One region of the Alteromonas sp. CI.11.F.A3 genome, then DNA from elsewhere that is predicted to be linked to it. Evidence: predicted binding sites of a transcription regulator. Region 1 holds the regulator's gene; each other region holds the start of a gene.
The links. The regulator sigma-54, encoded in region 1, starts transcription at its own class of promoters, with help from an activator protein. The targets are predictions, from matches to a motif close to GTTGGCACGNNNNTNGNNT.
Positions count from the first base shown of each region.

Region 2: R1T43_RS15910 (flagellar basal body rod protein FlgF) is a predicted target of sigma-54. The motif match lies at 3,437-3,455, and genes of this name have one in related genera.
Region 3: glnK (P-II family nitrogen regulator) is a predicted target of sigma-54. The motif match lies at 1,158-1,176, and genes of this name have one in related genera.
Region 4: R1T43_RS05790 (DUF1328 domain-containing protein) is a predicted target of sigma-54. The motif match lies at 2,500-2,518, and genes of this name have one in related genera.

Region 1 covers NZ_CP136708.1:3,948,187-3,955,568, reverse strand. The annotation lists gene rapZ (RNase adapter RapZ) at 1-575, opposite strand, end outside; gene ptsN (PTS IIA-like nitrogen regulatory protein PtsN) at 613-1,056, opposite strand; gene hpf (ribosome hibernation promoting factor) at 1,065-1,352, opposite strand; gene R1T43_RS17010 (RNA polymerase factor sigma-54) at 1,382-2,866, opposite strand; gene lptB (LPS export ABC transporter ATP-binding protein) at 2,942-3,667, opposite strand; gene lptA (lipopolysaccharide transport periplasmic protein LptA) at 3,670-4,233, opposite strand; gene lptC (LPS export ABC transporter periplasmic protein LptC) at 4,202-4,780, opposite strand; gene kdsC (3-deoxy-manno-octulosonate-8-phosphatase KdsC) at 4,777-5,343, opposite strand; gene R1T43_RS16985 (KpsF/GutQ family sugar-phosphate isomerase) at 5,343-6,317, opposite strand; gene R1T43_RS16980 (calcium/sodium antiporter) at 6,317-7,273, opposite strand.
Region 2 covers NZ_CP136708.1:3,675,241-3,682,622, reverse strand. The annotation lists gene R1T43_RS15935 (CheR family methyltransferase) at 1-219, shown strand, start outside; gene flgB (flagellar basal body rod protein FlgB) at 398-829, shown strand; gene flgC (flagellar basal body rod protein FlgC) at 832-1,254, shown strand; gene flgD (flagellar hook assembly protein FlgD) at 1,286-1,975, shown strand; gene flgE (flagellar hook protein FlgE) at 1,990-3,366, shown strand; gene R1T43_RS15910 (flagellar basal body rod protein FlgF) at 3,493-4,236, shown strand; gene flgG (flagellar basal-body rod protein FlgG) at 4,285-5,073, shown strand; gene flgH (flagellar basal body L-ring protein FlgH) at 5,085-5,765, shown strand; gene R1T43_RS15895 (flagellar basal body P-ring protein FlgI) at 5,786-6,898, shown strand; gene flgJ (flagellar assembly peptidoglycan hydrolase FlgJ) at 6,898-7,382, shown strand, end outside.
Region 3 covers NZ_CP136708.1:4,356,562-4,363,943, forward strand. The annotation lists gene R1T43_RS18755 (ammonium transporter) at 1-725, opposite strand, end outside; gene glnK (P-II family nitrogen regulator) at 758-1,096, opposite strand; gene R1T43_RS18765 (hypothetical protein) at 1,323-2,177, shown strand; gene R1T43_RS18770 (DMT family transporter) at 2,217-3,095, opposite strand; gene R1T43_RS18775 (AraC family transcriptional regulator) at 3,319-4,134, opposite strand; gene R1T43_RS18780 (DUF808 domain-containing protein) at 4,305-5,222, shown strand; gene R1T43_RS18785 (hypothetical protein) at 5,593-5,886, shown strand; gene mrcB (penicillin-binding protein 1B) at 6,101-7,382, opposite strand, start outside.
Region 4 covers NZ_CP136708.1:1,362,839-1,370,220, reverse strand. The annotation lists gene R1T43_RS05800 (hypothetical protein) at 1-833, shown strand, start outside; gene R1T43_RS05795 (MATE family efflux transporter) at 864-2,216, opposite strand; gene R1T43_RS05790 (DUF1328 domain-containing protein) at 2,564-2,731, shown strand; gene R1T43_RS05785 (DUF4235 domain-containing protein) at 2,919-3,164, shown strand; gene R1T43_RS05780 (alpha/beta hydrolase) at 3,619-4,458, opposite strand; gene R1T43_RS05775 (hypothetical protein) at 4,459-5,610, opposite strand; gene R1T43_RS05770 (hypothetical protein) at 5,573-6,439, opposite strand; gene R1T43_RS05765 (hypothetical protein) at 6,535-6,669, opposite strand; gene R1T43_RS05760 (hypothetical protein) at 6,680-6,826, opposite strand.

The sequences.
Region 1 (7,382 bases):
TCCCAATGGGGGTTGGGTAGAAAGCGGGCGTCAAATACATAGTCGGCGTCTTTAGGTATGCCGTGCTTGAAGCCAAACGATTCGAACACCAATACTAATCGAGAGCTTTTCTTACCTAGAATTCGCTCGCGGATAAGTTCTGCGAGTTGATGGATGGTGAGCTTATCTGTATCAATATACAAATCGGCGCGCTCAACAATAGGCGCAAGCAAATCTGATTCGGCTTTTATCGACTCAGATAAGGATTTGTTGAGCTTGGCTAACGGGTGAAGTCGGCGTGTTTCACTGAAACGCTTCACCAGCACATCGTCGCTGGCGTCGATATACACAATGGTCATAGACCAAGACGAGGGTAGGTAATCTAAGATTTCTACCAAGTCAGCTGGATTTTTGGGCAGGTTTCTTACGTCGATACTTACCGCGACTTGGTCATATTCATCAACCACAGTATGGGTAAGGGTAGGGAGAAGGTTAACCGGAATATTATCTACGCAATAGTAGCCTAAGTCTTCAAGGGCACGTAGCGCAACTGATTTTCCTGAACCGGATCGACCACTGATAATAATCAGTTTCACCTGCATTTCTCCCTTTAAAATATGGTGCTGTGCTTTATTAGCTTAAAGCCGTAATAATGTCGTCACTGGTGGAGGCCCGCCTAATGGCTTTCACCGTTTCTTTATCACTTAGTTTACCGGCAACGGTAGCAAGTGTTTGTAAGTGACCCTCTGTTTTTTCTTCAGGTACTAACAAGGCAAAGAATATATCTACGGGTTGATCGTCAAGCGCATCAAAATCGATGGCAGGGTTACTGGTTACAATAATGGCGATAACGTGTTCTAAACCCGGCAATCGACCGTGAGGCAATGCAATGCCATTGCCAATACCCGTACTTCCCATTCGTTCGCGGCCAAGTAGGCTAGCTAAAACTGTGGCCTGATCGATGTCGGGATTATTTTTAGCGGCAATGTCGCTAATAATCTCTAGAATACGTTTTTTACTATTACATTGAACCGCACACTCGGTGCGGTCCAAACTTACTATGGCTTGAATTTCCATACTAATATTTAGTGCTTTTTCAGCTTTTCCTTATGCTTGATAACTTGCCTGTCGAGCTTGTCGATCATGCTGTCTATCGCCGCATACATATCTGTATTATGAGATGAAGCAAACACTTCTGCGCCGCTAAGGTGCATGGTGGCTTCGGCTTTTTGATTGAGTTTTTCGACGTTCAGGATGACATGCACATTAGATATGTGATCAAAGTGACGCTCTAGTTTGCTGAACTTAGTATCGACATAGCTACGCAAAGAGTCAGTAATTTCGACATGATGACCGGTAAGGTTGATTTGCATATTTCGTCTTCCTTAAATTATCAAGGCCTTTAGATAAGGCTTTTGCGTTGGTTTGACGGCGGAATCGATAACGATTCCCGGTATTTTGCTATTGTTCGCCGGGCAACTTTAATGCCTTGTTCGGCCAACAATTGAGCAATCTTGCTATCGCTTAATGGCTTGCTGGGCGTTTCCGCTGCCACAAGCTTTTTGATTAGTGCGCGAATAGCGGTAGATGAACACTCACCACCAGATTCCGTTGCCACGTGACTAGAAAAGAAATACTTCAATTCGAAAATGCCACGTGGAGTATGCATATACTTTTGCGTGGTGACACGTGAAATGGTGGATTCATGCATATCTACCATTTCTGCGACATCATTAAGCACCATTGGTTTCATCATTTCTGGGCCGTGCTCGAAAAAGCCCATTTGTTGCTGCACAATACAGTTCGCGACTTTCATCAAGGTGTCGTTTCTTGACTCAAGGCTTTTTATAAACCATTTGGCTTCTTGCATATGCGAGCGAATAAATTGCGAATCGCTGCTGTTTTTAGAGCGTCTGCTCATGGCAGCATATTGCTGATTTACGCTTAATTTAGGCAGGCTATCGGGGTTAAGTTCTACCACCCAACGGCCATTCTTTTTGTTTACCGAAACATCAGGAATAACGTATTCCGGCTCTTTGGTAATTAATGCACTACCTGGACGAGGATTCAACGTTTGCAATAAGCGCATGGCTTCGCGAAGTTGATCTTCTTTCAAACGGCTCTTACGCATTAACGTACGGTAGTCTTTGCTGCTAAGTAGATCTGAATACTCGTTGATAAGCTGTCTTGCTTCAGTAAGCCATGGCGTATCGTCTGAGAACTGGCGAAGCTGCACAAGCAAACATTCTTGCGGAGTACGTGAACCTGAACCGATAGGGTCGAACATTTGAATACGTTTTAGTACACATTCAACTTCGTCCATTTCCACCAATTCTTCAACATCGTCGGAATTCACTGACTCTAAAATCTGTTCAATGGGTACGTTGAGGTAACCAGATTCATCAATTGAGTCGATAATGGCGGTAGCAATTGCGCGGTCGGTATCCGAAAACGGCGTTAAACGCATCTGCCAAAGCAAATGGTCTTGAATATTGTCGGTAGTTTCTCCCTGAAACAGTTGGTCGTCATCATTATTAGATGGACCTGGAGCGGGTGCAGATGAGGCCGAGTAATACTCATCCCATGTGCTGTCAATTGGCAACTCGTCGGGAAGGTCATTCTTTTCAAGCGCATCTCCAGCTTCTAACGAATCGCTAGATGCAGTTGGAGCCGCTTCTACAGAAGGGTCGTCTCCATCCATGTTGTTTTTCTCAACAGGGTGGTCATCGCCGCCTTCTTCAACTTCTAAAAGTGGGTTTGAGTCTAGTGCTTCCTGAATCTCTTGCTGCAGGTCGAGCGTAGACAACTGCAGCAGCTTGATTGCCTGCTGCAACTGCGGTGTCATGGTAAGTTGTTGACTGAACTTTAGCTGTAAAGATGGTTTCATCTACGTCTTATTTTTAAACTCTTGTTGTGAATATACCCGTGTTTAAAACTGAAAGTGACAATTCGGTTACAGTAACTATAGCCTGAATTGTTCTCCTAGGTATACATCCCTTACTTTCTGATTACTTAAAACTTGTTCTGCCGTCCCTTGCGCGATGAGTTCGCCTTGGCTCACAATATACGCTTTCTCACACACATCCAGTGTTTCTCTTACGTTGTGATCGGTGATAAGGATTCCAATTCCTCTGTCACGAAGATGTTGAATGATCTTCTTTATATCATTAACCGATATAGGATCAACACCTGCAAATGGCTCATCTAGCAAAATAAATTGCGGATTGGCTGCTAATGCTCGTGCGATTTCTACTCGGCGACGTTCACCACCGGATAAACTCATACCCGTACTATTACGTATATGGTTGATATTAAATTCATCAAGTAGCGCATCGGCTTCTTGTTCTTGTTCTGCTGAACTTAACCCTTTACGGGTTTGTAAGATAGCCATGATGTTTTCAAACACCGTCAATTTTCTAAAAATCGAGGCTTCTTGCGGCAAATATCCAATTCCGCGACGTGCTCGTTCGTGCATGGGTTCGTGGGTTAATTCGCTGTCATCAATGCTGATTTTGCCCTTATCAAGGGGTACTAGGCCAACAATCATGTAGAAGGTAGTGGTTTTACCGGCACCATTTGGGCCGAGTAATCCAACGATTTGCCCAGTCGATACTGATAAGCTTACATCGCGAACCACTTGACGTGCTTTATACGCCTTTGCAAGGCTCTGTGCGCTCAACGTTGCCATGATTAGTTGTCGTCCGCCTTATCGCCTTCGTTATTCGATGACGCTTTACGTATTGCCTCAGGCGTAAATACGGTAGTTACTCTGCCACCTTCACCATCTTCGCCGCCTGTTGCAAGCAATTGTTCTGTGACCATGTCGAAGGTAATCTTGTCGCCTTGTACTTTACTGGTGTCTTGCTGTAGCTCGGCACTACCTTGTAAAGAAATAGTTCGGTTTACCACTTCATAGCGAATTTCATTGGCTTTCGCTGTGACGGTGGCACCGTCTTCAAGTTCTTGCGAGTAGCTAGCTGGTTTGCCGCGAGCAACGAATATCTCTCGTCCATCACCTTCGCTGGCAATAACTTCAACTTCATCGGCATTTATTACCAAAGAACCTTGGGTAATTCGTACATCATCTTTAAACAATGACGTTTTGTTTTTGCCGTCAACAAATTGCGATTTCGAGTCGACTTTAATGGGTTTGTTAAAGTCGCTTTCAGCCGCTATAGCCACAGTAGCGAATAGGCTAACAGCTAGGCTGGTCGCTAATGCTTTAGAGGCTAGGCGAATAAATGGTTTGTACATGGTCTATTAACTCGTATTCCTGGGTACGCAAATTGGCGTTAAACCCATTGCTGTTAATCACATATTGTAAGCCACGTATTTCCACGGGCTGATCAGATGTCATTTGCTTAGTGTACAGGTTTATCTCTATAAACGCTGTGCGTATTGTTCTTACAAAGTCATCGACACTTTGGTTTTCAATAACGACATTATTTTCTAGCTGTATCAATTCGTTATTGTACAAAGTACCTTCTGTCGCGGTCACTTCCCACGGAGACTGTGCATCGTCGGTATACAATGTATATCTGGGCTTTTGGAATAAAACAAAGCCCAATTGGTCGTAATGTTCCATCGACGCCGCAAATACTTTGTGATTTAACTGGCCTTCTTGATTATACAAGGTGGTCGTTAAGTTTTTGGCTTTGTAAGCGGGCTTTAATGCATCTAACCCCTGATTAGTCTGCTGGGTAGGATCTTCTTCCATCCAAATCGGAATATACATGGCGGATGCCAATATAAATAACACCGAAATACTTAAGCCTAATCGGTCAAACCCTAATACCTTCATACGCTAGCACCTTGAATACCGTGCAGCTTGTCGTTTGCTTGAAGTAGAGTGTCACATATTTCACGTACCGCACCGAAGCCACCTGGTAACGTGGTGATCCAGTTTGCTTGTTGTGCAACCGCAGGATGGGCGTCTTTTACCGCAATTTTTACACTAGCGTGAGGGTACATGCCGGTATCTGGCATATCGTCACCTACCACCGCCACATGCTCGGGCTTAAGTGATAAGCGAGTCATAAGTTCGGCAAGTGCGTCAGATTTATTTTCTTCACCTTGCACGATGTGTGCAACATTCAGCGCTTTCATTCTATTTTCGACAATGGCAGAGCGCCTGCCCGTAATGACTGCTACTGCTACCCCAGAATTTACGAGCGCTTTTACGCCGTAGCCATCTCGGGTATGAAATGCTTTTAATTCTTCGCCCGCGTTACCAAGGTAAATACGGCCATCTGAAAACACACCATCTACATCACACACTAATAATCGAACATGCTTTAACGAGGAATACAAAGCCTCAGGCATAGCGGTATAAAGTGTATTTACGGTTGTTTGGGTGTTGCTCATTATAAAACTCCCGCTTTAAGTAGCATATGCATGTTAAACGCGCCCACAGGTTTGCGGGCTTCATCCGTTACCATAAGCGCGCTTATCTTATGGGTTTCCATTAAGTTTAGCGCTTCTACGGCGAGTTGCTCTGGCATGGTTGTTTTACCGCCTTTGGTCATCACTTGTGTAACCGTTGCAGTATGCAAGTCTATGCGGGCATCTAAAATACGGCGTAAGTCACCATCGGTGAAAATTCCAATCAATAAGCCTTGGTTATCGATAACCCCTGTCATACCCAAGCCCTTATTGGAAATTTCCAATAGCGCTTCTGCAACGAGGGCGTTTTCGTCTACCAAGGGTAATTCGCCGCCTGTCAGCATAATATCACTTACTTTAAGTAGTAGTTTTCTGCCTAAACTGCCACCAGGGTGGGAAAGCGCAAAATCGTCAGAGGTAAAACCTTTGCGATCAAGTAGCGCGACGGCAAGGGCATCACCCATTACCAGCGTCGCGGTAGTGCTAGAGGTAGGTGCTAAGCCTAACGAGCACGCCTCTTTTTCTACACTGATATTCAATACCACGTCTGCGTGCTGGCCTAAAGAACTGGTTACGCTGTTAGTCATTGCAATAACCGGCACGTTTAAGCGCTTTACAATGGGTAATAAATTAACAAGCTCTGCGGTTTCACCAGAATTAGAAATAGCGAGTAGCACATCACCTTTGCTTAACATGCCTAAGTCGCCATGGTTAGCTTCGCCTGGGTGCATGAAAAACGACGGGGTTCCGGTACTGGCAAGTGTTGCTGCAATCTTGTGCCCGATATGCCCTGATTTACCCATGCCGCATACCACCACTTTGCCCGCGCAATTTTGCAGTAAGGTGCACGCAGTAACAAAGTCATCGTTCATGCGAGTTGAAAGCGCTGATATTGCCTGCGCTTCTATCTCTATGACGCGCTTGGCTGAAGTGATGAAGCTATTTTCTTGTGACATTACGCAAAAAGCCAAAATTGATAACCAATAAAGCAAGCAATCAATAAGCCGCCATTTCTTCGACTTATTCGACGATTACCCATCAAGGTGAAACTAAATAAGAACAGTAATAAGGTTAGACCAAGCACAACGAACATATCGCGGTTATAAACGTCAGGGTCTAACGCGCCTGGGGAGATTAAGCCCGGCATGCCAAGTACGGCAAGTAAGTTAAAAATATTAGAGCCAATAATATTTCCTAACGCTAAGTCATCTTCCCCTTTAAGCACACCAGCAATACTGGCAGCCAATTCGGGCAGGCTGGTACCTAGAGCAATAATGGTCAAACCGATAACTAAATCCGACATACCTAAGTACTGAGCTATTTCTACTGCTGAACCTACCAAGAAGTGTGCACTTAACGGTAGCAATATTAAGCCAACAACAATCCAGAAAATAGCGGAAGAGGTGGGCACATCGTTAGGAATTTCATCGGTTGTCTCGCTCACTAACGGGTCTTCTTTATCCACTTTCATAGATAACCAGCCCATTAAGCCCAAAACAATGACGAAGAGGCTGATAAGAATGATGCCTTCCAGGTGAGTAAGTTCGCCATCGAAAAGAAAAGCAACCGCTATGACGGTAATAACAAGCAGGGCAGGGAGTTCACGCTTTAACGTAGAGGAGGCAACAAGAAGCGGTTTAACTAGCGCAGTAATACCAAGCACAAGGGCAATGTTGGTAATGTTTGAGCCTAATGCATTACCTACGGCGGTATTCATATTACCGTTAATAGATGCTGCGGCTGACACCACAATTTCAGGCGCAGACGAACCCATTGCGACAATGGTTAAGCCTATCATCATGGGCGCCATACCAATATTCTTGGCAAACGCTGATGCACCGTAAACAAAACGGTCTGCACTCCAGCTAAGTACAATCAGTCCAACTAAAAAAATGACTACGTTTAAAAGCACAACAACCAGCATAGTTAGGAATTTCACAAGATTGTCGCAAAAACAATGCCATTTGCCTATGGGAACTATCGCTTATTTTAGCAAAGGTGGTATTAAGTGCCCCTTAGAA
Region 2 (7,382 bases), 270 kb from region 1:
ACCTCCTATGCAGCACTTGGCCGCTTTGACATCGTTTTTTGCCGCAATGTGCTGATTTATTTTTCGGCAGATGTGAAACAAAAGATACTGCAACAAATTGCCGGACAGCTGCAACCTGCCGGTGTCCTTTTCCTTGGCGCGTCTGAATCTATCAGTGCGGCAAGCGATACATATGCCATGATCAAATGTAATCCTGGCTTGTACTACCAAAAGAAATAACCATATAACGTACTGAATTTTATGTAATAGTTCAGGTTTTCACCGGTTCATCCCTCTTTTTTATACAGTGCCAATCTTCAGGTTGGCATCTGCCTTGCTAGTAAAATTCTATAATAGTTAATTCGTCATTCTTTATTCACGACGTATTTTTGGAATTTCGCAGCTAGGAGTTTTCAATATGGCCATTAATCTCGACAAGTTAGTCGGGTTTCATCAGTCGGCGTTAGCAATACGCACCGACAGAATGGAAGTCATTTCTGGAAACCTAGCGAACGCCAATACCCCTGGTTATAAAGCTAAAGACATCGACTTTAATAAAGCGATGGAGTCAGCCATGAGCGCCCAAGAAGGGCAGCACAAATTAGGTGGTGGTAGCTTAGCAAGAACACACGATAAACACATAGGTGGCGATATATCGTCGGTAGCATCAAATTTTGAAATGCAATACCGCATACCCACTCAACCGGATACCGGAGACGGCAATACGGTAGAAGTACAGGCAGAACGTAACCGCTTTTTAGATAACGGTTTACGCTATCAAGCCACACTTGAGTTTATTAATAGTAAAGTTAAAGGTATGAAAAAAGCCCTTAGTTCTGGAGGCCAGTAATCATGAGCTTATTTAATGTGATGTCAATTTCCAGTACCGGTATGGAAGCTGAAAATGTTCGTTTAAACACCACCGCGAGTAACATTGCTAACGCGAACTCGGTAAGCAGTAGTTATGACGAAACGTACCGTGCAAGACATCCTGTGTTTGCCGCTGAGTTACAGCGAGCCATGGGCGATCAAAGCAAGGGTGTGGGTGTTGAAGTTAAGGGAATTGTAGAAAGCGATGCGCCTTTGCAAGTTGAGTATGCTCCGCATAACCCAATGGCTGACGAAGAGGGTTATATTTATAAGCCGAACGTAAACATCGTTGAAGAAATGGCAAATATGATGTCGGCGTCAAAAGCCTATGAAACCAACGTTCAGGTTGCTGATACCACCAAACGGATATTCCGTCGGGTACTGCAGCTAGGACAAGGGCAATAAGTTGCCGCATAGGTAATGTGAGGAAAATACTGTGACCACAATTAACAACACCACTGGCCTGAACAACGAACTCTACTGGCAAGAAGAGACGGTTCCGGTTGTCGATGGAACAGAGCAGCAGCTTTCGCAAGAAGACTTTTTTGCCATGTTAACCGAGCAATTAGCGAATCAGGATCCTACTAAACCAGTAGATAACGATCAGATGGTAGCGCAAATGACATCATTCACTATGGCTGACGGTATTTCTCAGTTGAATGATAAGTTCGAGTCATTCGCCGCCTCGATGACATCTAACCAGGCATTGCAAGCATCCAGCTTAATAGGTCAGAACGTGTTAGTGCAGGGCAACGTAGGGCATATGTCTAGCGACGCTGCTGGGGTATCGGGTGTTGTGGTTAATGAGCAAAGCGTCCAAAACATGACGATAACCGTTGAAAATCAATACGGTGAAGTGATTAAGACCATTGATGCTGGCACACAAGCCGCTGGCAACATTCAGTTTGAATGGGATGGCAAAGATACCCAAGGCAATGATATGCCAGCGGGCGACTATGTAATCAGTGCTACAGGCGAATTAAACGGTGAAGGCGTTCAATTGAATACTGCCATTAATCGTCATGTAGGAAGTGTTAGCTTGGCCGGTAGTGGTCAGGGCGTAATTTTAAATTTAGATGGCGAAGTCAGCATTAGTCTTGACGACGTTATTCAAATCGGCAGTTAGCAGGAGAAAGAAGCATGTCTTTTAATATTGCACTAAGTGGCGTAGCTGCCGCACAAAAAGATTTAGATGTAACCGCGAATAACATCGCAAACGTGAATACTGTTGGCTTTAAAGAGTCTCGAGCTGAATTCGGCGACGTGTACGCCACATCATTATTGGCTGGAAGTAAAACCAAGGTGGGCGACGGTGTTTTGACACAAGATGTAGCTCAGCAGTTTTCACAAGGTAGCTTACAGTTTACCAATACTGCACTTGATTTAGCGATTACTGGTAATGGTTTCTTTGCCACGGTTCCTGATGAAACCTCACGAGACTTCTCGTTTACCCGTGCCGGTCAATTCAAGTTAGATGATGACAATTATGTGGTTAACAGTAACGGCGACTTACTTTTAGGTTTCCCCGTTAACTCAGACTCTACCAGCTCATCGGTTGCATTAAGTACTACAGAGCCAGTACAAATCCCAGATTCATCAGGTTCTCCAGCACAAACCTCAGAAGTTGATATCCGTATGAACTTACCTGCAGGTGATCAGGGGTTAGATCCAGCAGCATTTGACCCACAAGATCCACTTACCTACAATGCGGCAACCTCGGTAACAGTTTACGACTCATTAGGCGACAGCCATGTGATGACTTATTACTTCGTTAAAGATGTGGCGGCAGACAATGAATGGTATGTGGCGACAGCGGTAGACGATCAACTTACTGATTTAGTGAATTCTACCGGTACTGATTCCGACCCTACTACAGCGGTAAACTCGTTGGGTACTAACACAGGTAACGGTGTTACAGCAGCTAAACTTGTGTTTTCTCAAGGTGGTGACTTTATTGGAATTGAATCACCAGATGGCATTCAAACTACCGATTATAAACTAACGACTGAAGCGCTTGGTTCTGCTTTATCAAACGGCGCGGATGCGACGCAGCAAATTGGTATCGATTTCAACTTAGACCCTTCAAATGCGACTACTGTTGAGCCTACACAATACGCATCGGCATTCGAAGTTACGTCATTAGAGCAAGATGGTTTGCCAGTTGGTCGATTAACAGGTATTGATATTGGCCCAGATGGTTTGGTTCGAGCGACGTTTTCAAACGGTACGTCTGAGCCTATCGTACGTGTGGCGTTAGTGAGATTTGCCAATGAGCAGGGCTTAACCCAGCAAAGCAGCACTGAGTGGAAAGAAAGTATTCTCTCTGGTGAAGCATTAGCGGGTGAAGCAACTACCGGTACGTTTGGTGAGATTAACTCATCAGCGCTAGAGCAAGCTAACGTAAACCTAACCACTGAGCTTATCGATATGATTATTGCACAGCGGAACTTCCAGGCTAACTCTCGAGCACTTGAAGTGAACAACTCACTTAACCAGACTATCCTGAACATCCGATAAACAGTGATGTTTAACTAAAAAAAACCGCAACTTTGTTGCGGTTTTTTTGTATCCACTTCTATTTGTGCATGTTGGCACTGGGATTGCAAAACCTGTATATGGTTTAACCAGAGTCAAAAGTCAGTCATGGACAAACTTCTCTACATTGCTGCCAGCGGTGCATCTCAAGACCTTCTAGGTACTGGGCTTCGTGCCAATAACTTGGCTAACGCGCAAACAACCGGGTTTAGAGCTCAGTTAGAACAGGCAAGGTCAATGCCTGCCTACGGCGAAGGTTTGCCGTCTCGCGTTTTTTCAATGACCGAAAGTCCGTCAAACAACTATGAATCGGGCCCTATGATTCAAACGGGTCGTGATTTAGACGTTGCTATCCAAGGCGATGGCTGGTTTGCCGTTCAAGACGACAATGGCCAAGAAGCTTATTCTCGTGACGGTAACTTTAAGTTGGGTGACGACGGTATTTTGACAGATGTGCACAATCGCCCGGTTTTAGGTGATAACGGTCCAATCTTTCTTCCTGTACCACTGGATAACCTAGATATTGGTATGGACGGCACCTTGTCAATGAGACAGCTTGGCGCACCAGCAAATGTGATTGAAGATGTTGGCCGGCTGAAATTGGTTAAACCGAACTATGCCGATATGGAACGTGGCACTGATGGTTTATTTAGAATGGAAGACGGCACGGTAGCGCCAGCAAACGCTGGTGTGAAAGTGATGTCTGGCATGTTGGAAGGCTCGAACGTAAATGCCGTTGATGAAATGGTCAACATGATAAGCCTTCAGCGCCACTACGAGCTTCAAGTGAAGATGATGAAGCAAGCTGACGAGCTAGATTCTCGCGGCAACCAGTTACTACGCATTCTATAGATTAGTTAACAATTTCGTTATACGAACTTAAAAGGTTAGGAGGTCGCCATGCACCCAGCATTGTGGATAAGTAAAACAGGTCTTGATGCCGCGCAAACAGATGTCGCGGTGGTATCGAACAACCTGGCTAACGCATCAACGGTAGGCTTTAAAAAAGACAGAGCAATCTTTGAAGACTTGCTTTATCAAAATATAAACCAACCTGGTGGCCGTTCATCAGCTGATACTGAATTACCGTCTGGCCTTATGTTAGGTTCTGGTTCAAAAGTGGTATCAACGCAAAAAGCGCATACCCAAGGTAACTTGCTAACCACTGATAATGCATTGGATATGTCTATTCAAGGGCGCGGTTATTTCGAAATATTACAGCCTGATGGCACCATTGCGTATTCAAGAAATGGTCAGTTTTCAATGAATGACCAAGGTCAAATAGTGACTTCTGGCGCTGGCTTTTTATTACAACCTGAAGTGGCTATTCCAGAGGATGCGCAGCAAATTACCATTTCACAAGACGGTGAAATTAGCGTGTCAATTCGTGGTCAAGCAGAACCGCAAGTGCTAGGGCAAATGAACCTATCAGACTTTATCAACCCAACTGGCCTACAGCCTATTGGGCAGAACCTTTACGTTGAAACCGCATCAAGCGGCGCGCCTATTCAGGGTGTTCCAGGCCTTCAAGGTATAGGCACTATTGCACAAGGTACGTTAGAAACCTCTAACGTGAATGTGACCGAAGAGCTGGTTAATTTGATTGAAAGCCAGCGTTTGTACGAAATGAACTCCAAAGTGATTTCGTCGGTGGATCAGATGCTTGGGCAAGTCATTCAGCAACTTTAGTGAGTAATGTTATGCGAATTCTCGGACTCTTTCTTTCAGTCGCAATTTTGGCAGGTTGCGCAAGCACTAACCAGCCACCGGTACAAGCTAATGATCCGTCGTTTGCTCCTGTGGTACCAGATTACCCTCGCGAGAAGATTGTAGAAGATGGTTCGTTGTTCCGCTCGTATATGGCCAACAGCTTATATTCAGATATGACGGCCAGAAGGGTGGGCGACATTATTACTATCACGTTAAGTGAAAATACTAATGCAAGTAAATCAGCCGGTACGTCGACATCAAAAGACACCACAGTAGATTTAGACACAATTACCGGTTTAGGCGGGCAAGCGCTAAATATTGGCGGGCAATCTGTTCAGCTCGGTGTAAGTTCTTCAAACGACTTTGCCGGCGATGCAGCAACAAACCAAAGCAATAGTCTATCGGGAAATATATCGGTAACCGTAGTGGAAGTGCTACCCAATGACAATTTGGTTATTCGCGGCGAAAAGTGGCTTACCTTAAATCATGGCGACGAATATATTCGTTTAACCGGCATTATTCGCTTATCTGACATTAGCCCCGAAAATGAAGTGCTATCTACAAAAATAGCAAACGCCAGAATTCAATATAGCGGTACCGGTTCTTTTGCCAGTTCGCAAGAGAAAGGCTGGCTCACGAAGTTTTTTACATCATCATGGTGGCCGCTTTAAGCGGGGCTAGGAGAATCATTATGCGTTTGTTTTCAGTGGTACTTATCGCATTTACATTGGTGTTGTCTAGCAATGCTAATGCGCAACGCATCAAAGACTTGGCGAGTATCCAAGGGGTGAGAAGCAACCAATTGGTAGGTTACGGTTTAGTGGTTGGCCTACCGGGCACCGGTGAGCAAAGCCCTTTCACCGAGCAAAGCTTCCGTACCATGTTAAGTAATTTTGGTATTAGCTTAGACTCCAATACCAAACCTAAAATTAAAAACGTGGCAGCCGTGGCTGTTCACGCAGAATTGCCTGCTTTTACTAAGCCAGGGCAAACCATTGATATTACCGTGTCGTCAGTAGGCGAAGCGAGTAGTTTGCAAGGCGGCACGCTTCTACAAACGTTTCTTCGCGGTGTAGATGGCAAAGTGTACGCCGTAGCGCAAGGTAGTTTGGTTGTGAGTGGTTTTGGTGCTCAAGGCGGTGATGGTTCACGTATTGTGGTGAATACACCGACTGTAGGTCGTATTCCAAACGGTGCCATGGTTGAGCAAACCGTACCAAGCGGTTTTGCTAATGGCGATTCATTAACACTGAACTTGCATTACCCTGATTTTTCAACAGCAAAGGCGTTAGCTGATGTGATAAACGAGCGATTAGGTGCACAGCCAGAAAAAGGCTATTCCATAGCAACGCCCATTGATGCCGCGTCAGTACGTGTGTCCGCGCCAAGAGATGTTGGTCAGCGAGTGGGCTTTTTGGCCACACTAGAAAATTTTGAATTCACGCCGGCTGATGCGCCTGCGCGGGTTGTTATCAATAGTCGTACCGGTACGATTGTAATTGGTCGAGACGTACGTTTACTGCCTGCCGCTATTACCCATGGCGGGTTAACCGTGACAATTTCAGAAAACCAACAGGTTACTCAACCCAACGCGTTTGCGGATGGTGAAACGGTTGTAACCACACAGTCGATTGTAGATGTGGATTTATCAGACAGTCGCATGTTTTCTTTTGAGCCTGGGGTGACACTCGATCAGCTAGTGCGAGCCGTCAACGAAGTAGGTGCTGCACCTGGTGATTTAATGGCGATTTTAGAAGCATTAAGACAGGCCGGTGCACTTCATGGTGAATTGGTGATCATCTAATGGAAGCATTCAGCTCAAAAAATCAGCTCGATATGGCACGCAATGTCCACGATCTTGGCAGTATCAACAAAATGCGCGAGGCCATTGCTTCGGGTGATGAAAGTGTATTGCAAGAAGCGGCAGAGCAATTTGAAGCCATATTTGTGCAAATGATGCTGAAGTCTATGCGTAAAGCACAAGACGCCCTTGCCGATGAAAATAGCCCATTCAATTCTCAACAAGTTAAGTTCTATCGCGATATGCACGACCAACAACTTGCAACTGATTTAACGTCAGGCGGCGGTTTGGGATTAGCTGATATTATCGTAAAACAAATGGGTCAATCTGAAGACAGTTATTTACCTGCCAGCGTAATTCGCAGTGACGGCAACTTGAGCTCGCTCAACCGTGACCGTGTTATTGCCACAGAGCAAGCCCAAGAAACTGTGCTGGCTTCTGAATCTAAAGGTGTGCAATCGGCCACTAAAGACAGCATGTTCGATAG
Region 3 (7,382 bases), 410 kb from region 1:
GCACTTTCAACTGTTGCAGTAGCTAGTACTGAACCACCGTTAAAGCCAAACCAACCCATCCATAAAATGAATGTACCTAGTGTAGCTAGTGGAAGGTTAGCACCTGGAATAGCGTTAACTTTACCATCAGCAGTATATTTGCCTTTACGAGCGCCAAGTACCAATACACCAGCTAATGCTGCGGCAGCACCTGCCATGTGAACAATACCCGAACCTGCAAAGTCAGAGAAGCCAAGGTCACCAAGGGTGTACATGCCAAATACAGCTTCGCCGCCCCACGTCCAAGCACCTTCCATAGGATAGATGAAACCAGTCATTACAACAGCAAACGCTAAGAAAGCCCAAAGCTTCATACGCTCAGCCACTGCACCCGAAACAATAGACATTGCCGTTGCAACGAATACCACTTGGAAGAAGAAATCAGCAGAAGGTGCATACGTTGCTGCATCTTCAGCAACACCTGTTGCGCCGTCACCCATAATTCCACCTAGGAACGGGCTCCACTCGCCGCCACCATACATGATGCCGTAGCCGCAAATCATATACATGGTGCTAGCAATGGCAAATAACGCGATATTTTTAGTTAGAATTTCTGTCGTGTTTTTAGCGCGTACCAAGCCAGCTTCTAGCATGGCGAAACCTGCCGCCATCCACATAACTAGTGCACCGCAGATTAAGAAGTAAAAGGTATCTAGTGCATACCCGAGTTCAAATGTAATTTCCATTATGCTTTTCTCCGCAAATTAATCGTTTTGGCTTACAACGCGTCTGTGTCTGACTCGCCAGTTCGAATACGTACGGCTTGTTCAAGGTTGTAAACAAATACCTTACCGTCACCAATCTTGCCAGTCTTGGCTGCGCCAACGATGGCTTCTACCAAGCGATCTACCTGGTCGTCCTGAACAGCAATTTCCAGTTTGACTTTAGGTAAGAAATCCACTTGATATTCCGCTCCGCGGTAAAGTTCAGTGTGTCCTTTTTGACGTCCGAAACCTTTCACTTCGGTAACGGTAAGACCGTCAATTCCGATTTCTGAAATGGCTTCACGAACATCATCTAGCTTGAACGGCTTGATGATCGCTGTGACTAGTTTCATGAGTTGCTCCCAGTTTTTGTAATGGTTGTTTTGCACATTTCGTGTCTTGTACAGGGAAGTAAACCAAGAGATGTGCCACAAATAATTAGCAATTAAAAACAATAAGTTAACTAAAACGTGATGCATTTTGTTTACATTTATCGCACCATCATGGTGCATTGCGCCATCAATGCCCGATTTTAGAGCGTGGTGAGTTAAATTAACTGAAAATAGCGATGAAATTAGGATGGAACTAATTGGTGACCTTGCGGGTCAGTTATTAGGTATGACAATTATCACACCTATTATAGCGCCTGAGTATGTGCCTGAACGTGCGCAGGTTTTTAATGCGAATAATAAGAGGAAGCTCGCAAAAGGCTTACTTATCTCAACCCTTTTACACCTGATTGGGTTAGTCATAGTGATCTTCTCTACTACGTTTGAAAGCGGTGTGACACCAGTACATAAACCTGCTCCCATTAGTGCAACCTTGTATTTCCCAAAAGTCAGTGTAGAAACAACCATTACTGAGACACCTGAACCCGAAAAAACCACGCCTCCCGTTAGTGAGGCTAAAGCACAAGAACGCCCTCCAGAAAAAGTGATTGAAACTACCGAACAGCTAAAAGTAGTAGAGACTCAGCCAGTTGAAGCAACACCTACTGACGCTAAACCCACAGAAGCTAAACAAGACAAGTCTGCACCAACAGAAGCACTCGCGCCCACCATTTCCAATACTCAAGCTACTATCGACTCCTCAACGAGGAATCAGCAAGCTGGCAGTTTAAACTTGTCTCCACGAGCCAGTGCCTCGCAATTTTTTAATCAAAGAGAGCAAGAAGAAATTGCTGAGGAAGGCTTAAGAGCGGCTGAAGCACATAGGCAGAAAATAGAAAGCCCAGATCTTGTTGATACGCGAAAAGGCGAAGAGGACAGAAGCTATTATGAAAGGCCGGTGAAAAAAGTAAATTGTTCTGGCACTACTAACAAAGCGCTTACCGTTTTAAGTGGTTGGACGGGCGGTACACTTGAATGTAGCAAGGGCAGCGACTACGACCGCTTTATTGAGGCTCGCGTCGCTAAAGAACCTGTGAAAGACTAGCCGCTTAGGCTCTAAAACCCTTTGAGTTCTTTTGATTAATTAGGCTCTTGTCGCTTGGCGAAGACGATGCTTCATAATAAGCGCAGGCACAGCATTGCTAATTAGCGCGCCAATCATAATAAGCACTATTGCCATTGAAATTGCGGCAGACAGTGTACTTATTCCAAACAAAAATAACGCAATACTGGAAATGACAGGCGTGGCGAAGCTTAAGCTCGCTAATAATTGTCGATTACCAAATTTGAGCCCAATGTCCCATAAGTAAAAGGCGCCTCCTACAGGCCCAAGCCCTAATAGTATTGCACTTACCCAGGCGTAAAATGAAAGATCCCAGTGGCTCGACTCTAGGGTTAGGTGGGAACCCAGCGCTAGCGCTGCCACGGCAATGGATATCCAGCCAATGTCTTCAACATCGCTCTTTGTGTCAGCCATAAACCACGAATAGCCAGACCAGATTAAGGCGCAGATTAATGCCAGCCCGTAGCCCAAAGTGTATTCGCTATTAAACTGAATGCTTTCACCCCCTGTGACTAAAATGCCGCAACCAATAAACCCTAATGCACCTCCTATCACTGCAAACACCCGTTGGTGCGCGTTAGCCACAGCAATACCCAGCATCAATGGCCAAAGGTAGGCAATAAGGCTTGCTTCAATGGGCGGTGCGTAGCGAAGGGCTAGGAAATAGCAAAAGTGAAACCCAAATAAACCACAGGTAGCCACTATCCATTGGGTAAGTGTTAATTTAGGTAATGTAAATAACGGCTCTCGCTTAATTAATCGCTTTAAAAAAAGTAATAACGCAGAAACTGAAAAGCAGATAAAAAGTAACTGGAAAGGCGGCACTGACGATGCGTAAACGCCCAACACTGCTAATACGCCCCATGAAATGATGGCTACAAGCCCTATAAACGTTGCCATTACTTGCTCATTGTTAAAATTAAAGAAGCCTAAGCATACCCGTAATTGCATATACATTCTGTGCAGAAAAGGCGGCATGATTGATTTGAAAGCCTGCTTTTCTGTTAAACGTTACTGTGTTTGTAAATGCTTCGCTTTAACCTATTTAGCCGCCAAATACTGCACTAATGAAAGGTGCTGATTAGAGTTAGCTACGAGGCTACTTTTATGGCTATCTTTGTGGCTATCGGCGTTTGAAGTGTGTAGGTGGCATGCCCACATGTTGTTTAAACCGACGAGTAAATGCCGACACATCGTCATACCCCACGTTTACAGCCACCGCAATAATAGGCATATCTGTGTTACTCAGTAAGGCCCGTGCTTTTTCCATACGCACATTAATCAGGTATTCCCTTAGCCCCATCCCCGTACTTGCGATAAAGCGCTTTTTGAATTGTGTTGCTCCCACACAGGCAATTTTAGCAAGCGACGCTATAGTGTGAGGATAAGCGACATCTTGGTGAATACAAGAAAGCACGGGAGTAATACGCTTATCAGTGGCAACACCCCGCTGCTGCTGGGCTAGAAGTGTCGAGAACAACCTTATCATGGCATCATTTTCATCATCACTTATATGATGCGTTAGCTGCACTTCCACGTACGCTAAAAACGCCTGCATGGGTGTGCTTATTCGAAAAGTGGGAGCGCCGCCAGCCAATAAAAAGCCTTTAGCGGGAAGAGAGCCATCAGCTGATATGGAGCCTTCAGCTGATATGGAGCCTTCAGCTGATATGGAGCCATCAGCAGATATGGAGCCATCTGCAATATTACTCGGCACTGTGTGTAAATCCGCTACAATAAATTTCGCCTGTTCATCAGCAGTAAAGCCATGTATGAACCCAGGTGCTATACAAATTCCCTCTCCTACTCCTACGCTCCCACTAAAAGTATCAAGTGCAATATCGATATGTCCGTTAAGCGGCAATACTAACTGGTAATAGTCATGAGCATGCTTACACATAGTGCGGGTATAGGAACGAATAGATAATGACGGCTTCACGTTACCTCACAGTCATGCATAGCGCTTTAAGTTTACGTGCCTCTTTTAAAAATCATTAGGGCACAAAACGCAATGCGTTAAAAATTAACGAATACTTTTTATACCTTAACATTGCCAAGCTATGACAGTGCAACGTATGCTGCATTTTTGGCTTTTTAAAGGAATGTGATGTGGCCGCTGCGAACTTATTAGCCCTTCTCGATGATATCGCGACATTAATGGATGACATTGCTGTTATGTCGAAAGTGGCAGCAAAGAAAACTGCTGGTGTTCTGGGTGATGATTTGGCGCTTAACGCTAACCAAGTACAGGGCGTGAAAGCTGACAGAGAATTACCCGTTGTGTGGGCCGTAGCGAAAGGCTCATTGCTGAACAAGGTTATCTTGGTTCCTGCCGCTTTGCTTATTAGCGCTTTTGTGCCTTCGTTGATCACCGTACTTCTTGTACTAGGTGGGCTGTATTTGTGCTTTGAAGGGGCTGAAAAGCTGCTTCATAAATACTTACCGCATGATGATGAGTCAGCAGAACGTGAAGCAAGAATAAACGCCCTAGCTGATGAAAAAGTAGATATGGTTGCGTTTGAAAAAGAGAAGATTAAAGGCGCTATTCGTACTGACTTCATACTTTCTGCGGAAATTATTGTTATTGCGCTAGGTAGCGTAACAGATGCGACTTTTACCACCCAAGTAGGCGTATTAGTAGCGCTTAGTATTGCTATTACGTTAGGGGTTTATGGGCTGGTGGCAGGTATTGTTAAGATGGATGATGTGGGGCTGTATTTACTGCGTAAATCACTCACGGGCACCATGAATAGCCTTCAACGCTTCTTTGGCCGTGCGCTATTAATTGCTGCGCCTATTTTAATGAAAACCCTTGCGATAGTCGGCACCATTGCCATGTTTTTGGTGGGCGGCGGCATTCTTACCCACAACATTGGTTTTTTGCATCACACCGCAGTGTGGTTCAGCGAACTCGCGCCATCGATTTTTACGGTAATGGCTATCATTGCTGATGGGCTTGCGGGCCTAATAGCAGGCGCTATTTTAGCAGTCACCTTCACCCTGGTTTCTCGGTTACGTAAAAACTAAATAGTTTGCTGAAGGGGCAAAGTCACCGCCCCTTCAGCTTATGTAGCCCACTATTAAACTACTTAGCTTGTCCATATTCTTTAATTTATTGTGTCCCGCTTTAATTTTCATTTCCCACCAGCCCAACGTTAGTCATTTTGACCAAAACATATTTATAAAATAACTAAATATTAGTTATTTCATTTATTTCAAAAACCCACCTAAAAATCATTAAAAATTAAAATTCATTGAAATCAGACACTTAATCCATTTTAAAAACATGGCACAACCCTCGCTATAAACTAATTGTTAATTGATAACGACTTAATAAATAACTGCCAAGCAGTCCGATTTAGTGCAGTGACTAACTTTTATTCATAGGAGATGAACCATGTTTACTAACAAAAAATTACTTACTGCGCTGATTCTAAGTACTGCATTTACTGCCACCACTGTGATGGCTGATGAACCAACAAGTAACCTAATATCGCAAACCGATTATTTAGTGGCTAATGCAATGGCTGATGTAAAGCAAGATATGACAATAGGTATCACTTACGACGTATTAACGGCCAGTCATACTTTTGAACCGAATGCAGCGAAAGCAAGCACGTTAATAGCAATAGCAGATATTACGATTACGCCAATGAAAAGTGACGAGTTTCAAAACGATAACGACGCGTAAGGAGGCAGGTATGCTAACCGCGAGCGCATTATTTATGCTGGTCTTAGCACCCGTAGCAGCATTTGCACTTAGCGTTGTCGTGTTTTCAACAGCGCGATACATGCTAGATCAGTTTTAGACCCAATTTTAAAGTTTAGCCTACTCCCTGGGGCTTTTTCAGGAGGCAATAAAAAGCATATTGAGTTGGATGCTTTTTACTGCCTACCTGTTTTTTTTATCCAAATATTCTTTCCCACCAGCTTTTCTTTTCGCCCTCTTTTTCTCCATCAGGCTTCACCGCTTTACCAGAGCAATCTTGTTGCGCAGGCGGCAACACATCGAGAATAGCAGGTACACTCATGCTGCCCGTACATCCGGCAATCACAACCGCGCCGGTCTTGGCATCAAAGTGCGCAATACCCAGTCCTTCAGGGAAGCGGCGAGATAAAGACTTAGGTGACTGAGACTTCATATAATTAATAAAAACTGGTAAGGCACCACTAGCACCGGTTAAATTCACTGGCAAGTTATCATCATTTCCTACCCACACAGTAACCACATTGTTGCGATCAAAGCCGCTGAACCAACTATCACGGTAATCATCTGTAGTACCGGTTTTACCTGCCATATTCACGTTACCAAAGTTCGCGCCTACTTGTTTTGCCGTCCCTTCTACTGTGACTTTATACAAGGCGTAATTTAGTAAATAAGTAGCGGCTTCATCGGTTCGCTGCGCGTAGAATTCAGCTTTTTTCCACAACAGTGCATTGTCAGCAGTGACAACGGAACTTACCGTATGCAGAGGCACATAGCGCCCACCGTTTGATAGCGTTTGGTACATTTGGTTAGTCACAAACGGCGTTAACTCAACTGCCCCTAACGTGAGAGAAGGCACCAAATTAACCTGAGAGGTAACGCCTAATCGCGCAATAGTGTCAGCAATAACATCAAGCCCCACTTGCATGCCTAAATTAACAGTAGGCACATTCAATGATTCAACCAACCCCTGAATAAGCGGCACCTGTCCTCTGAATTCTTTATCGTAATTTAACGGTGACCATTGCTGCCCATTGCGGCTTTCTAGCGTGATAGGTTGATCTTCCAGCGGCGTGGCTAAATTAAACTGGGTTGGATCTTCAAGTGCCGATAAATACACCGCAGGTTTTATTAATGAACCAATTGGACGCTTGGCCCCCAATGCTCGGTTAAACCCTTTAAATGAATAATCTTTACCACCCACTATCGCACGCACTTCCCCTTTCGCACTGTCGGTGACAACCATCGCGCCTTGAAGAGGATTTTTTCTATTCGTTTGTAAACTTGCAATCGTACCCGAAAGGGCTTTTTCAGCTCGGCGCTGGGCCACGATATCTAAGGTGGTAAACACTTTTACACCCGAGTCACGCAGGCTTGAGTCGGCTAGAATATCTGCAAGCTCTCGTCGTACTTGCTCCATAAAAGCAGGGTGTTTGCCGCTGGCTAAACTCGCGCCACTAGCCAAACCTAGCGGCATATTT
Region 4 (7,382 bases), 2.1 Mb from region 1:
AGTATCATCCAAACGGTAATATCGCTTATAAAGGCAGTTTTAAGGATGGTGAAGAAGACGGAGAAATTCTATACCTAACGGCTCAGAATGAAATCGTACAAAAATACACGCTCAAGAATGGAAAAAAAGTGGGTTTAGGTGAGGTAAATACGTTTTATGATAATGGCCAACTCAAAACGCATACAGATACATTCAACGGACTAGAAAGTGGTTTGTATGTAAGGTTCCACGAAGATGGACAACTGGCAGTGCGTGGGTACTACTCTCAAGAAAACATCGACGGTACCGGCCTTGAAAGCTTCAGGAAAGGCATTTGGAGATATTATAAATACCACCCAAATGGTAACTTAGCAGAAGAAACTACCTACATAAACGAGACCAAGTCAGGGAAATACCAAAAGCTTGATAGCACCGGCCAAATTTTAGAAGCCGGAATTTATTTAGACGGTGAAATGGACGGCGTTTGGGAGTTATACGATGAAGAGCGCGGAAGAACAATATACGGAAAGTACGACAACGGGAAGTTACTAAAAGCATCTTTCAACCTTTTTAACACGATAAAAGTGAAAAATACGTGCAACGAAACCATATCTGTTCTTACGTTCATAGAGGACGATTGGCAAATTAACGGTTGGATAAACGTAGCGCCATACACAACAAAAACGGTTTTAGAAACCCAAGCCGATGCTTATTTCATTTATGTAGAATCTGATTCGTACCATTGGGCAGGCTCAATAGAAAGAATATATCAGGATGAAGAATATAAGTTTGATAAAGTTGCTCTAGAGGACGATTTTTACAGCAGTTCTACGCAACTTATTAGTTGTGACTAATAAAGCGACAAAGCGATGGGCGGCGTACATTTAAGCAGTACTGCCCCCTTCTTTTTTTACTTTGTTTATCTTCCGTCTTGTATAGAAGAAGGCAAGTATGGCGCTTAGGATGACAACGGTAACGATGGTGTAAAACATAGACACCATGGGATAGCCCCACACCACAACCAGCATATAATTTATAAACGCGGGCACAACAAGTTGCCGAGCAATGCCTAAATACATAGGAAACATAGGTTTCTGCATGGCCTGTAGAATAGCCACACTTTGAAACAACACCACGTAAGCGTAAAAGGCTAACGTATCAATTCGAAGGTAGGTAACGCCTGTGTTTTTAATGGCGCTGTCGCTTGTAAAAAGGTTCATCGCCAGCGGCGATAAAAAATACATAATAGGGATAGACACTACCGCCATAAAGAAACCGATTAACAGTCCTTTTCGGTAGGTTTCACCCACGCGTTCATAACGACCTACGCCCATATTTTGACCCGCAATAGCCATTACCGCGCTATTTAAGCCTAGTGCAGGTAGCAACAAAACCTGCTCTAAGCGCAGCCCAACGGTGTAACCAGCTACATGTTCACTTCCAAATTGTCCAATAAGCGCAACGGTAATAAACCCACCTAGAATGATGGTGAGCATGTTAAAGCTGGCGGGCAATATTTGTTTAAGTAGTTCTTGCCACCGCGCTTTATCAAAGGCTGGCATAACCGATATGTTCAATCGCTTCATGAGTACTCGAAACAGATAGAACGCGGTAGCAAACTTAATAACAACAGTAGCTAGCGCTATACCGCCTACCCCTAAATCGAGTACGAAAGTGAAGAATGGGTTGAGCCCAAAATTAGCAAAAAAGCCAATCATAAGTGCGTTTCGGTTAGATTTGGTATCTCCTAATGCCATTAATGCGCCCGCAGCACCGAAGGATAAAGTGAAGCCTACCGAACCTGCCAGCGTTACCCATAAATATTCCATAGCGAGAGGTTCAATGTGAGATTCGGCGCCAAGTAATACAACAAGAGGCCGCGCAGCAAAATAGCCCAAAACAAATGATAGTGCGCTGAAGGCAATGGCAAGGCCGCTGACGTTATCAAGCCATCCTTTCACTTCGTGAGTCTCGCCTCTTCCTGCGCCAGGTGCAATCATAGCTGATGCCCCAGTTTGAATGCCAATACCAATAGATAGCAGTAAGAAGAAGACACTAGATGCAATGGATAAACCGGTAAGCGCATTATCTGACAAATAGCCAGCAAACCAAATATCGGTAAGGTTATACAATGTATTGAAGATCATGCCCGTTGATGCCGGGATAGCAAGCCGCAGCATGTGAGCGACTATTGAGCCCTCCGTTAGCGATGGTTCTGATTTGGTGACTTCTTGCATTACGCTTCTCCAGCTTAAACAAATACCAGCTACAACATATCGATTTTTTACGCCCGCTAGAAAAATCGAGGGAGAGTACATCAAAAGATACGTGCGCAGAATAATGTACGCAGATGTCTTTATTCAGTACCAAGAAATTTTTACAATTTTTTCGTAATATCGTTAACGTTTTTCGCAAGTACTCTTATCGAGGCACCAAAAGATACGATACTTTTTTATTTGCAACCAAGCTACAAGCCACGTTTTGACTGACTTTTAAACAATAACCTAAAAAGTTTGGAAAGTAGGCCTATGCTTTGCATTTTTAATATTAAGTCACATTAACTCACAAACTGAAGGGATACATTATGTTACGTTGGGCTTTGATATTTTTAGTTATTGCATTAGTTGCAGCAGTATTAGGATTTGGTGGAATTGCTGGTTCAGCAGCCGGTATCGCTAAAATCATATTCGGTATTTTTGTCATCTTACTCATCATTTCAATTGTGATGAATATGGTTAGAGGCAAAAAATAGACAATCACCAATTTAGCGATTGGTTTGAAGATTTATTTTGAGTCTGAATTAAACAGCCATTAGTCAATTGATTAATGGCTGTTTTTTTTCAGGTACGTAAGTTGTCGAATATATTACTGGTTGCCCTTTGCGAGCCTAAAACGCTGCATAGGAATAGCATTACCCTAAATATCCAATGGAGAAAATGATGAGTAATAAACAAATGATTACGAACGTTGGTATCGGACTTGCTGCGGCATCTGCAGGTATTCTTGCACGAAAAACGTTACAAAAGTCGTGGGAAAAGGTAACTAACGAACCTGCTCCTAAAGATAAGGGTAGCGAAAACACCGACCTTAAAGAGGCCGTCACTTGGGCGGTAGTGTCAGGCATTGGAGCGGGTATTGCTCGAATGGCAGTTCAGTATGCGCTTGATAAACGCCAATCTAAATAGCGCCTTTTAAATTGATATCTCTTATAAATATCGGCATTTATAGGAGATATCAATACACTGGGTACCAACAAAAAAATCAAGATAATTGAGACATTTACGCTCGAGCACTTTTACTATAAGAAATTTTATAGTCGCAATACGTATACGATGTAAGGTAGCTATTTTCATAGCCCAGCGAAACATAAATAATTTTAGGTTTGAAACATTACGTTGTGAACTTTTCGCTATTACACTATTGATGAGCCTTTCTTAACATTTCATTTAGGCTTCGTAAATTAGTTAATACTGATCATTTTGATACTGTTGCATGCCTTCTAAATCAGAGTATTCGTTTCTGTTCTCAACCGCTGTGTTTTTGATAGCTTTGTGGCGATGTTGAGCCAAAGGCAGTCAAAAGTAGAACGGAAATATAAGGTATAGCGTAAGCGTATTTATCCTTGAGATCATCACTCACCTACTTACTATCCCTAAGATTGACTGTATTAATAAAGGTATCAATTTTTTTCAGATAAGCTTTTCTATCGACTGAAAATGTATCGCAATGTCCCCCATCTTCAACCAAATATAGGTCACTATCTGGGTTCGACGATGCTGCAAAGATTGATTTCCCCATACTGGCTGGGATATTTTCATCTTGTAGTCCGTGAATTACCAATAAGGGTAAATTGCTTTGTTCTACTATATTTGGAATATCAAATTTAAGGTTTTCATCCAACTCTACACTAAACAAGGATCCAAATGTTTTACGTGATTTAAATAGGTCAATCATGTCAGTTTCGTTGGTTATGCCGCCTTCGATTATGAGCCCTTTGACTCGTGGGTCCTTAGCCGTCTCTGCTGCCATTACAGAGCCAAGAGACAGGCCATAAAGAAAGATATCTTGCTCTTTAGAAATAGATTCAATTGCTGTGATTGCGTCCTCTTTCATATTAGTGAAGTTAGCTTTACCTTCACTTTTACCAAAGCCTCTATAATCGATGGCTAGGACATTCACATTTAAGTCGCTAAGCGTGTTTAATACTCCAAACCATGGCTGTTTGGTTAAATTCAGGGCATTCCCATGAAAAATAACAACAGTCGTAGAGTTTGTTGAGTTGCTTTTCTCTAACGCAAAGAGTTTTGAGCCATCTTCAGAGAGAAGCTCAACCGGTCGGTAGGCTAATTGAAGCGTTCTTAAATTTTCACTATCTATCTCTTTAGATGGTGATGTAATCATATCTTCGTTTACTGTTATTGAACATGCCGTGGTAACTAATATAAATATGAACGCTATTAGTATTTTAATTTTTTTCATTTAATTTGCCTCTGAAATTAGTAAGTTTCTAAATTTTAAGATGATAAGGTTGCCCACATGACGTATTAACAGGAATAGAGAAATCGCAATAACTAGATAATGAAGAAGGACTAAGCCACCTTTTAGATAAGCAGAAAATGAATAGATACTTTGATTGAGTAGTTGTTCGATAATGTCTGGGCCGCGAAACAGGGAAAAATTTGCCATAAGAGCGAATGAAACAGCAAAGAAGGTCACCAATAGCAGCGCATATATAACGTGAATCACTTCAATATTATCAAGGCGTTTCATCCTTGAAAAAGTTTCACTCAACAAGTCGTCTTTCTTTGACAGGTCGTTAAGAAGCCAATAACCATCATTTCTAAAAAATGGAATCAGGTTAAAACATATGCCAATTAAGTTAAGTACTAAATATTTTTCTACCGCGGGGAAATAAGGCTCTAGTAAAATAAATAGCGTAGCCACTGCAAACTGTAAGTAGATACCTGATATCGCAATCGCCGCTTTTTTCGATCTAGGTAAAATATGCAAATTTGATACATTTGCATAAAATACTGGTATAAAAAAATTCATACCAAAACCAATTCCACCGGCTTTACCAGATAGCCTTTTGCAACAGCTCGCGTGCCCTAGCTCGTGAAAAAATGACGTAATTAAAGATAATACTAATATAGTGGCCAGCTCAATGGGGGTGTACGATAAAATATACTCATAAGAGAACACATGAAGGTGACTGGTAAAATAGCTTACATGAGCAACCAACGATATCAGCCCCACTGACAAAACCACTAATGGAATAAAAAGCCAGACCAAGCCTTTGCATAATTGGTTCACCATTGAAGCATTTAATATCTCAAAGTGTAAAGAGAGTGTAGGTTTCTTTGGTTTGTAGGTGACACGAGCTCCCTTAGTTTGATAGATACCCTTTGGCAATAGCACTTTTTCAATGAAATGTGCTAAGCGCTGTTCTTCGTCTTCCTCTATCTCATTCGCGGTGGCTGTTTCAAGTCTATTTAACAAAGAAACAGAGTTTTCCCCAAAAAGGAAAAAACGGTCATCATGGGTACGGATGACATATTTACCATCAGCCTCATTAATCGACTCGACTAACGACTCAAACTGCGCATTGAATATTGAAATTTGTTTGATCATTTATATGCTTCTTACACTGTTCAACATGTTCGCTACTTATTTTTTTAGACGCCTTTAAGTCACAAATTTTATTATAGAAAGCTTCGTTTATTCGATGCACCTGGTGACTGGAAACGTCAAGAGCAAAAAAGTTGCCTTCTAGTTTAAATGGGATAAACATACCAGGCTGCATTGAGCTTTCGTAAAACTTGAATATGTCCATGACTTTGTCCCACAAGTAAGGCTCATTCTCGACATATTTGCTGAACAGGCCAAAAATAGTATCTATATCGTTAACTGTGTTACTGGTAATAGGCACATCGTTTGTTTCTAAATTGTATCGAGAAACGATAAAACGGATTGGAAGTTTGAGCTTTTTAGCAATTTTTAGTAAGCCAGTCTTAACTTTAATGTTGCCATTTAAAAAGGGTAGCCATTGTTCATTTTTGTCAGAAACGCCGAGAGGTATATCAATTAGGGATAAAAAGACAGCGCCACTTTTATTCAGTTTAATCAGCTTTCTGAAAAACATTAACGAATCACCCACTTCAACGTATTGAACGTCTAATTCGAGATTATTAGTTAGCTGGATAATGCCTTGAATGGACTTTTGCTTCCCTACTAAACAGATAATCTTTCGGTCTGGGAAGATATTCGAAAGGTATTTTATAATTAACGGATACATACCAAAATGCGCTGTAACAAAAAATCGATTTTGCAGATCTTGTGATTGGCTTTCTGGCTGTAGATTGAATTGGTCGATGGATTGAGTGAATAAAATGCTTTGTAGTTTTTTTTGATATTGAAGCCACTTCCTCAAATGTGAGTATACATTTTGTGGCAGTGACACACCTAATCGTAAAAAGTTTGAGATGACAGTAAGCTTAATAGTTTTCTGCATAATTTAAAAAGTGGCTGGTAACCAGCCACTATGCTTCCTAAAAGTTAAAAGTGCACGGTGTACTTACATAACCATACGGTATCTTCGTACTCATAACGTTGCTCCAACTCCTGGACATCGTCAATTGACTCTATAACTAATAGTTCATTTTGCTCGTTTACAGATTTGTGATTTTCCATGTCAAACCTCTTAATGCCATTCATAATGACAAATGGTGACATTTGTGTCGTACTCGAAACGTTGTTCCAACTCTACAACGTCAAAAGTAGAAATGACTTCAAGGTTGTCTTTTTCGTTCTCTTTAGTGCTATCTTCATTCGATTGGATCAATTCCATTATTATTCTCCGATTTATAAATGTTAATAAACACAGAACTTTTCAATGGATTGAGTGATTATTGCGAGGATGATACTCCCTATCCCTGAATGACAGCTCAATCCGTTGAACTTGAGTATTAAAATACTCATCTGCGTAATTAAACTGGCACAATATTTTGGATCTGTCAATATGCTGAAAATAATAAAACTTAACGCATTTACCTCTCAAATTAGCGGATTGATAGTGTATTTTTATTAACCAAAAAACTGAGGTTTCACTTGGTCTTGAAGGTATATTTCATTGGTGAAAAAAAACAAAATCGCCGACATTAGACCTGCCAACTTACGCAAAGTGAAAGCTTCAACTTTTCAGAATAAAGCTATATATTTCAGAAGCTTAAACCATTAAAGTAAAATTTTTAAATCTATTACCACATTAGTTTATTAAAGATTTTTAAAATAAACATGGGCACAATATCTGAAGAACCGCACGAAGTTAATTTTATATTCCTCGGACCCAAGCCCCGCCTACCAAGGTGGTCGCACCACTTTAGTGCGACTCTCCATTGTTTTAC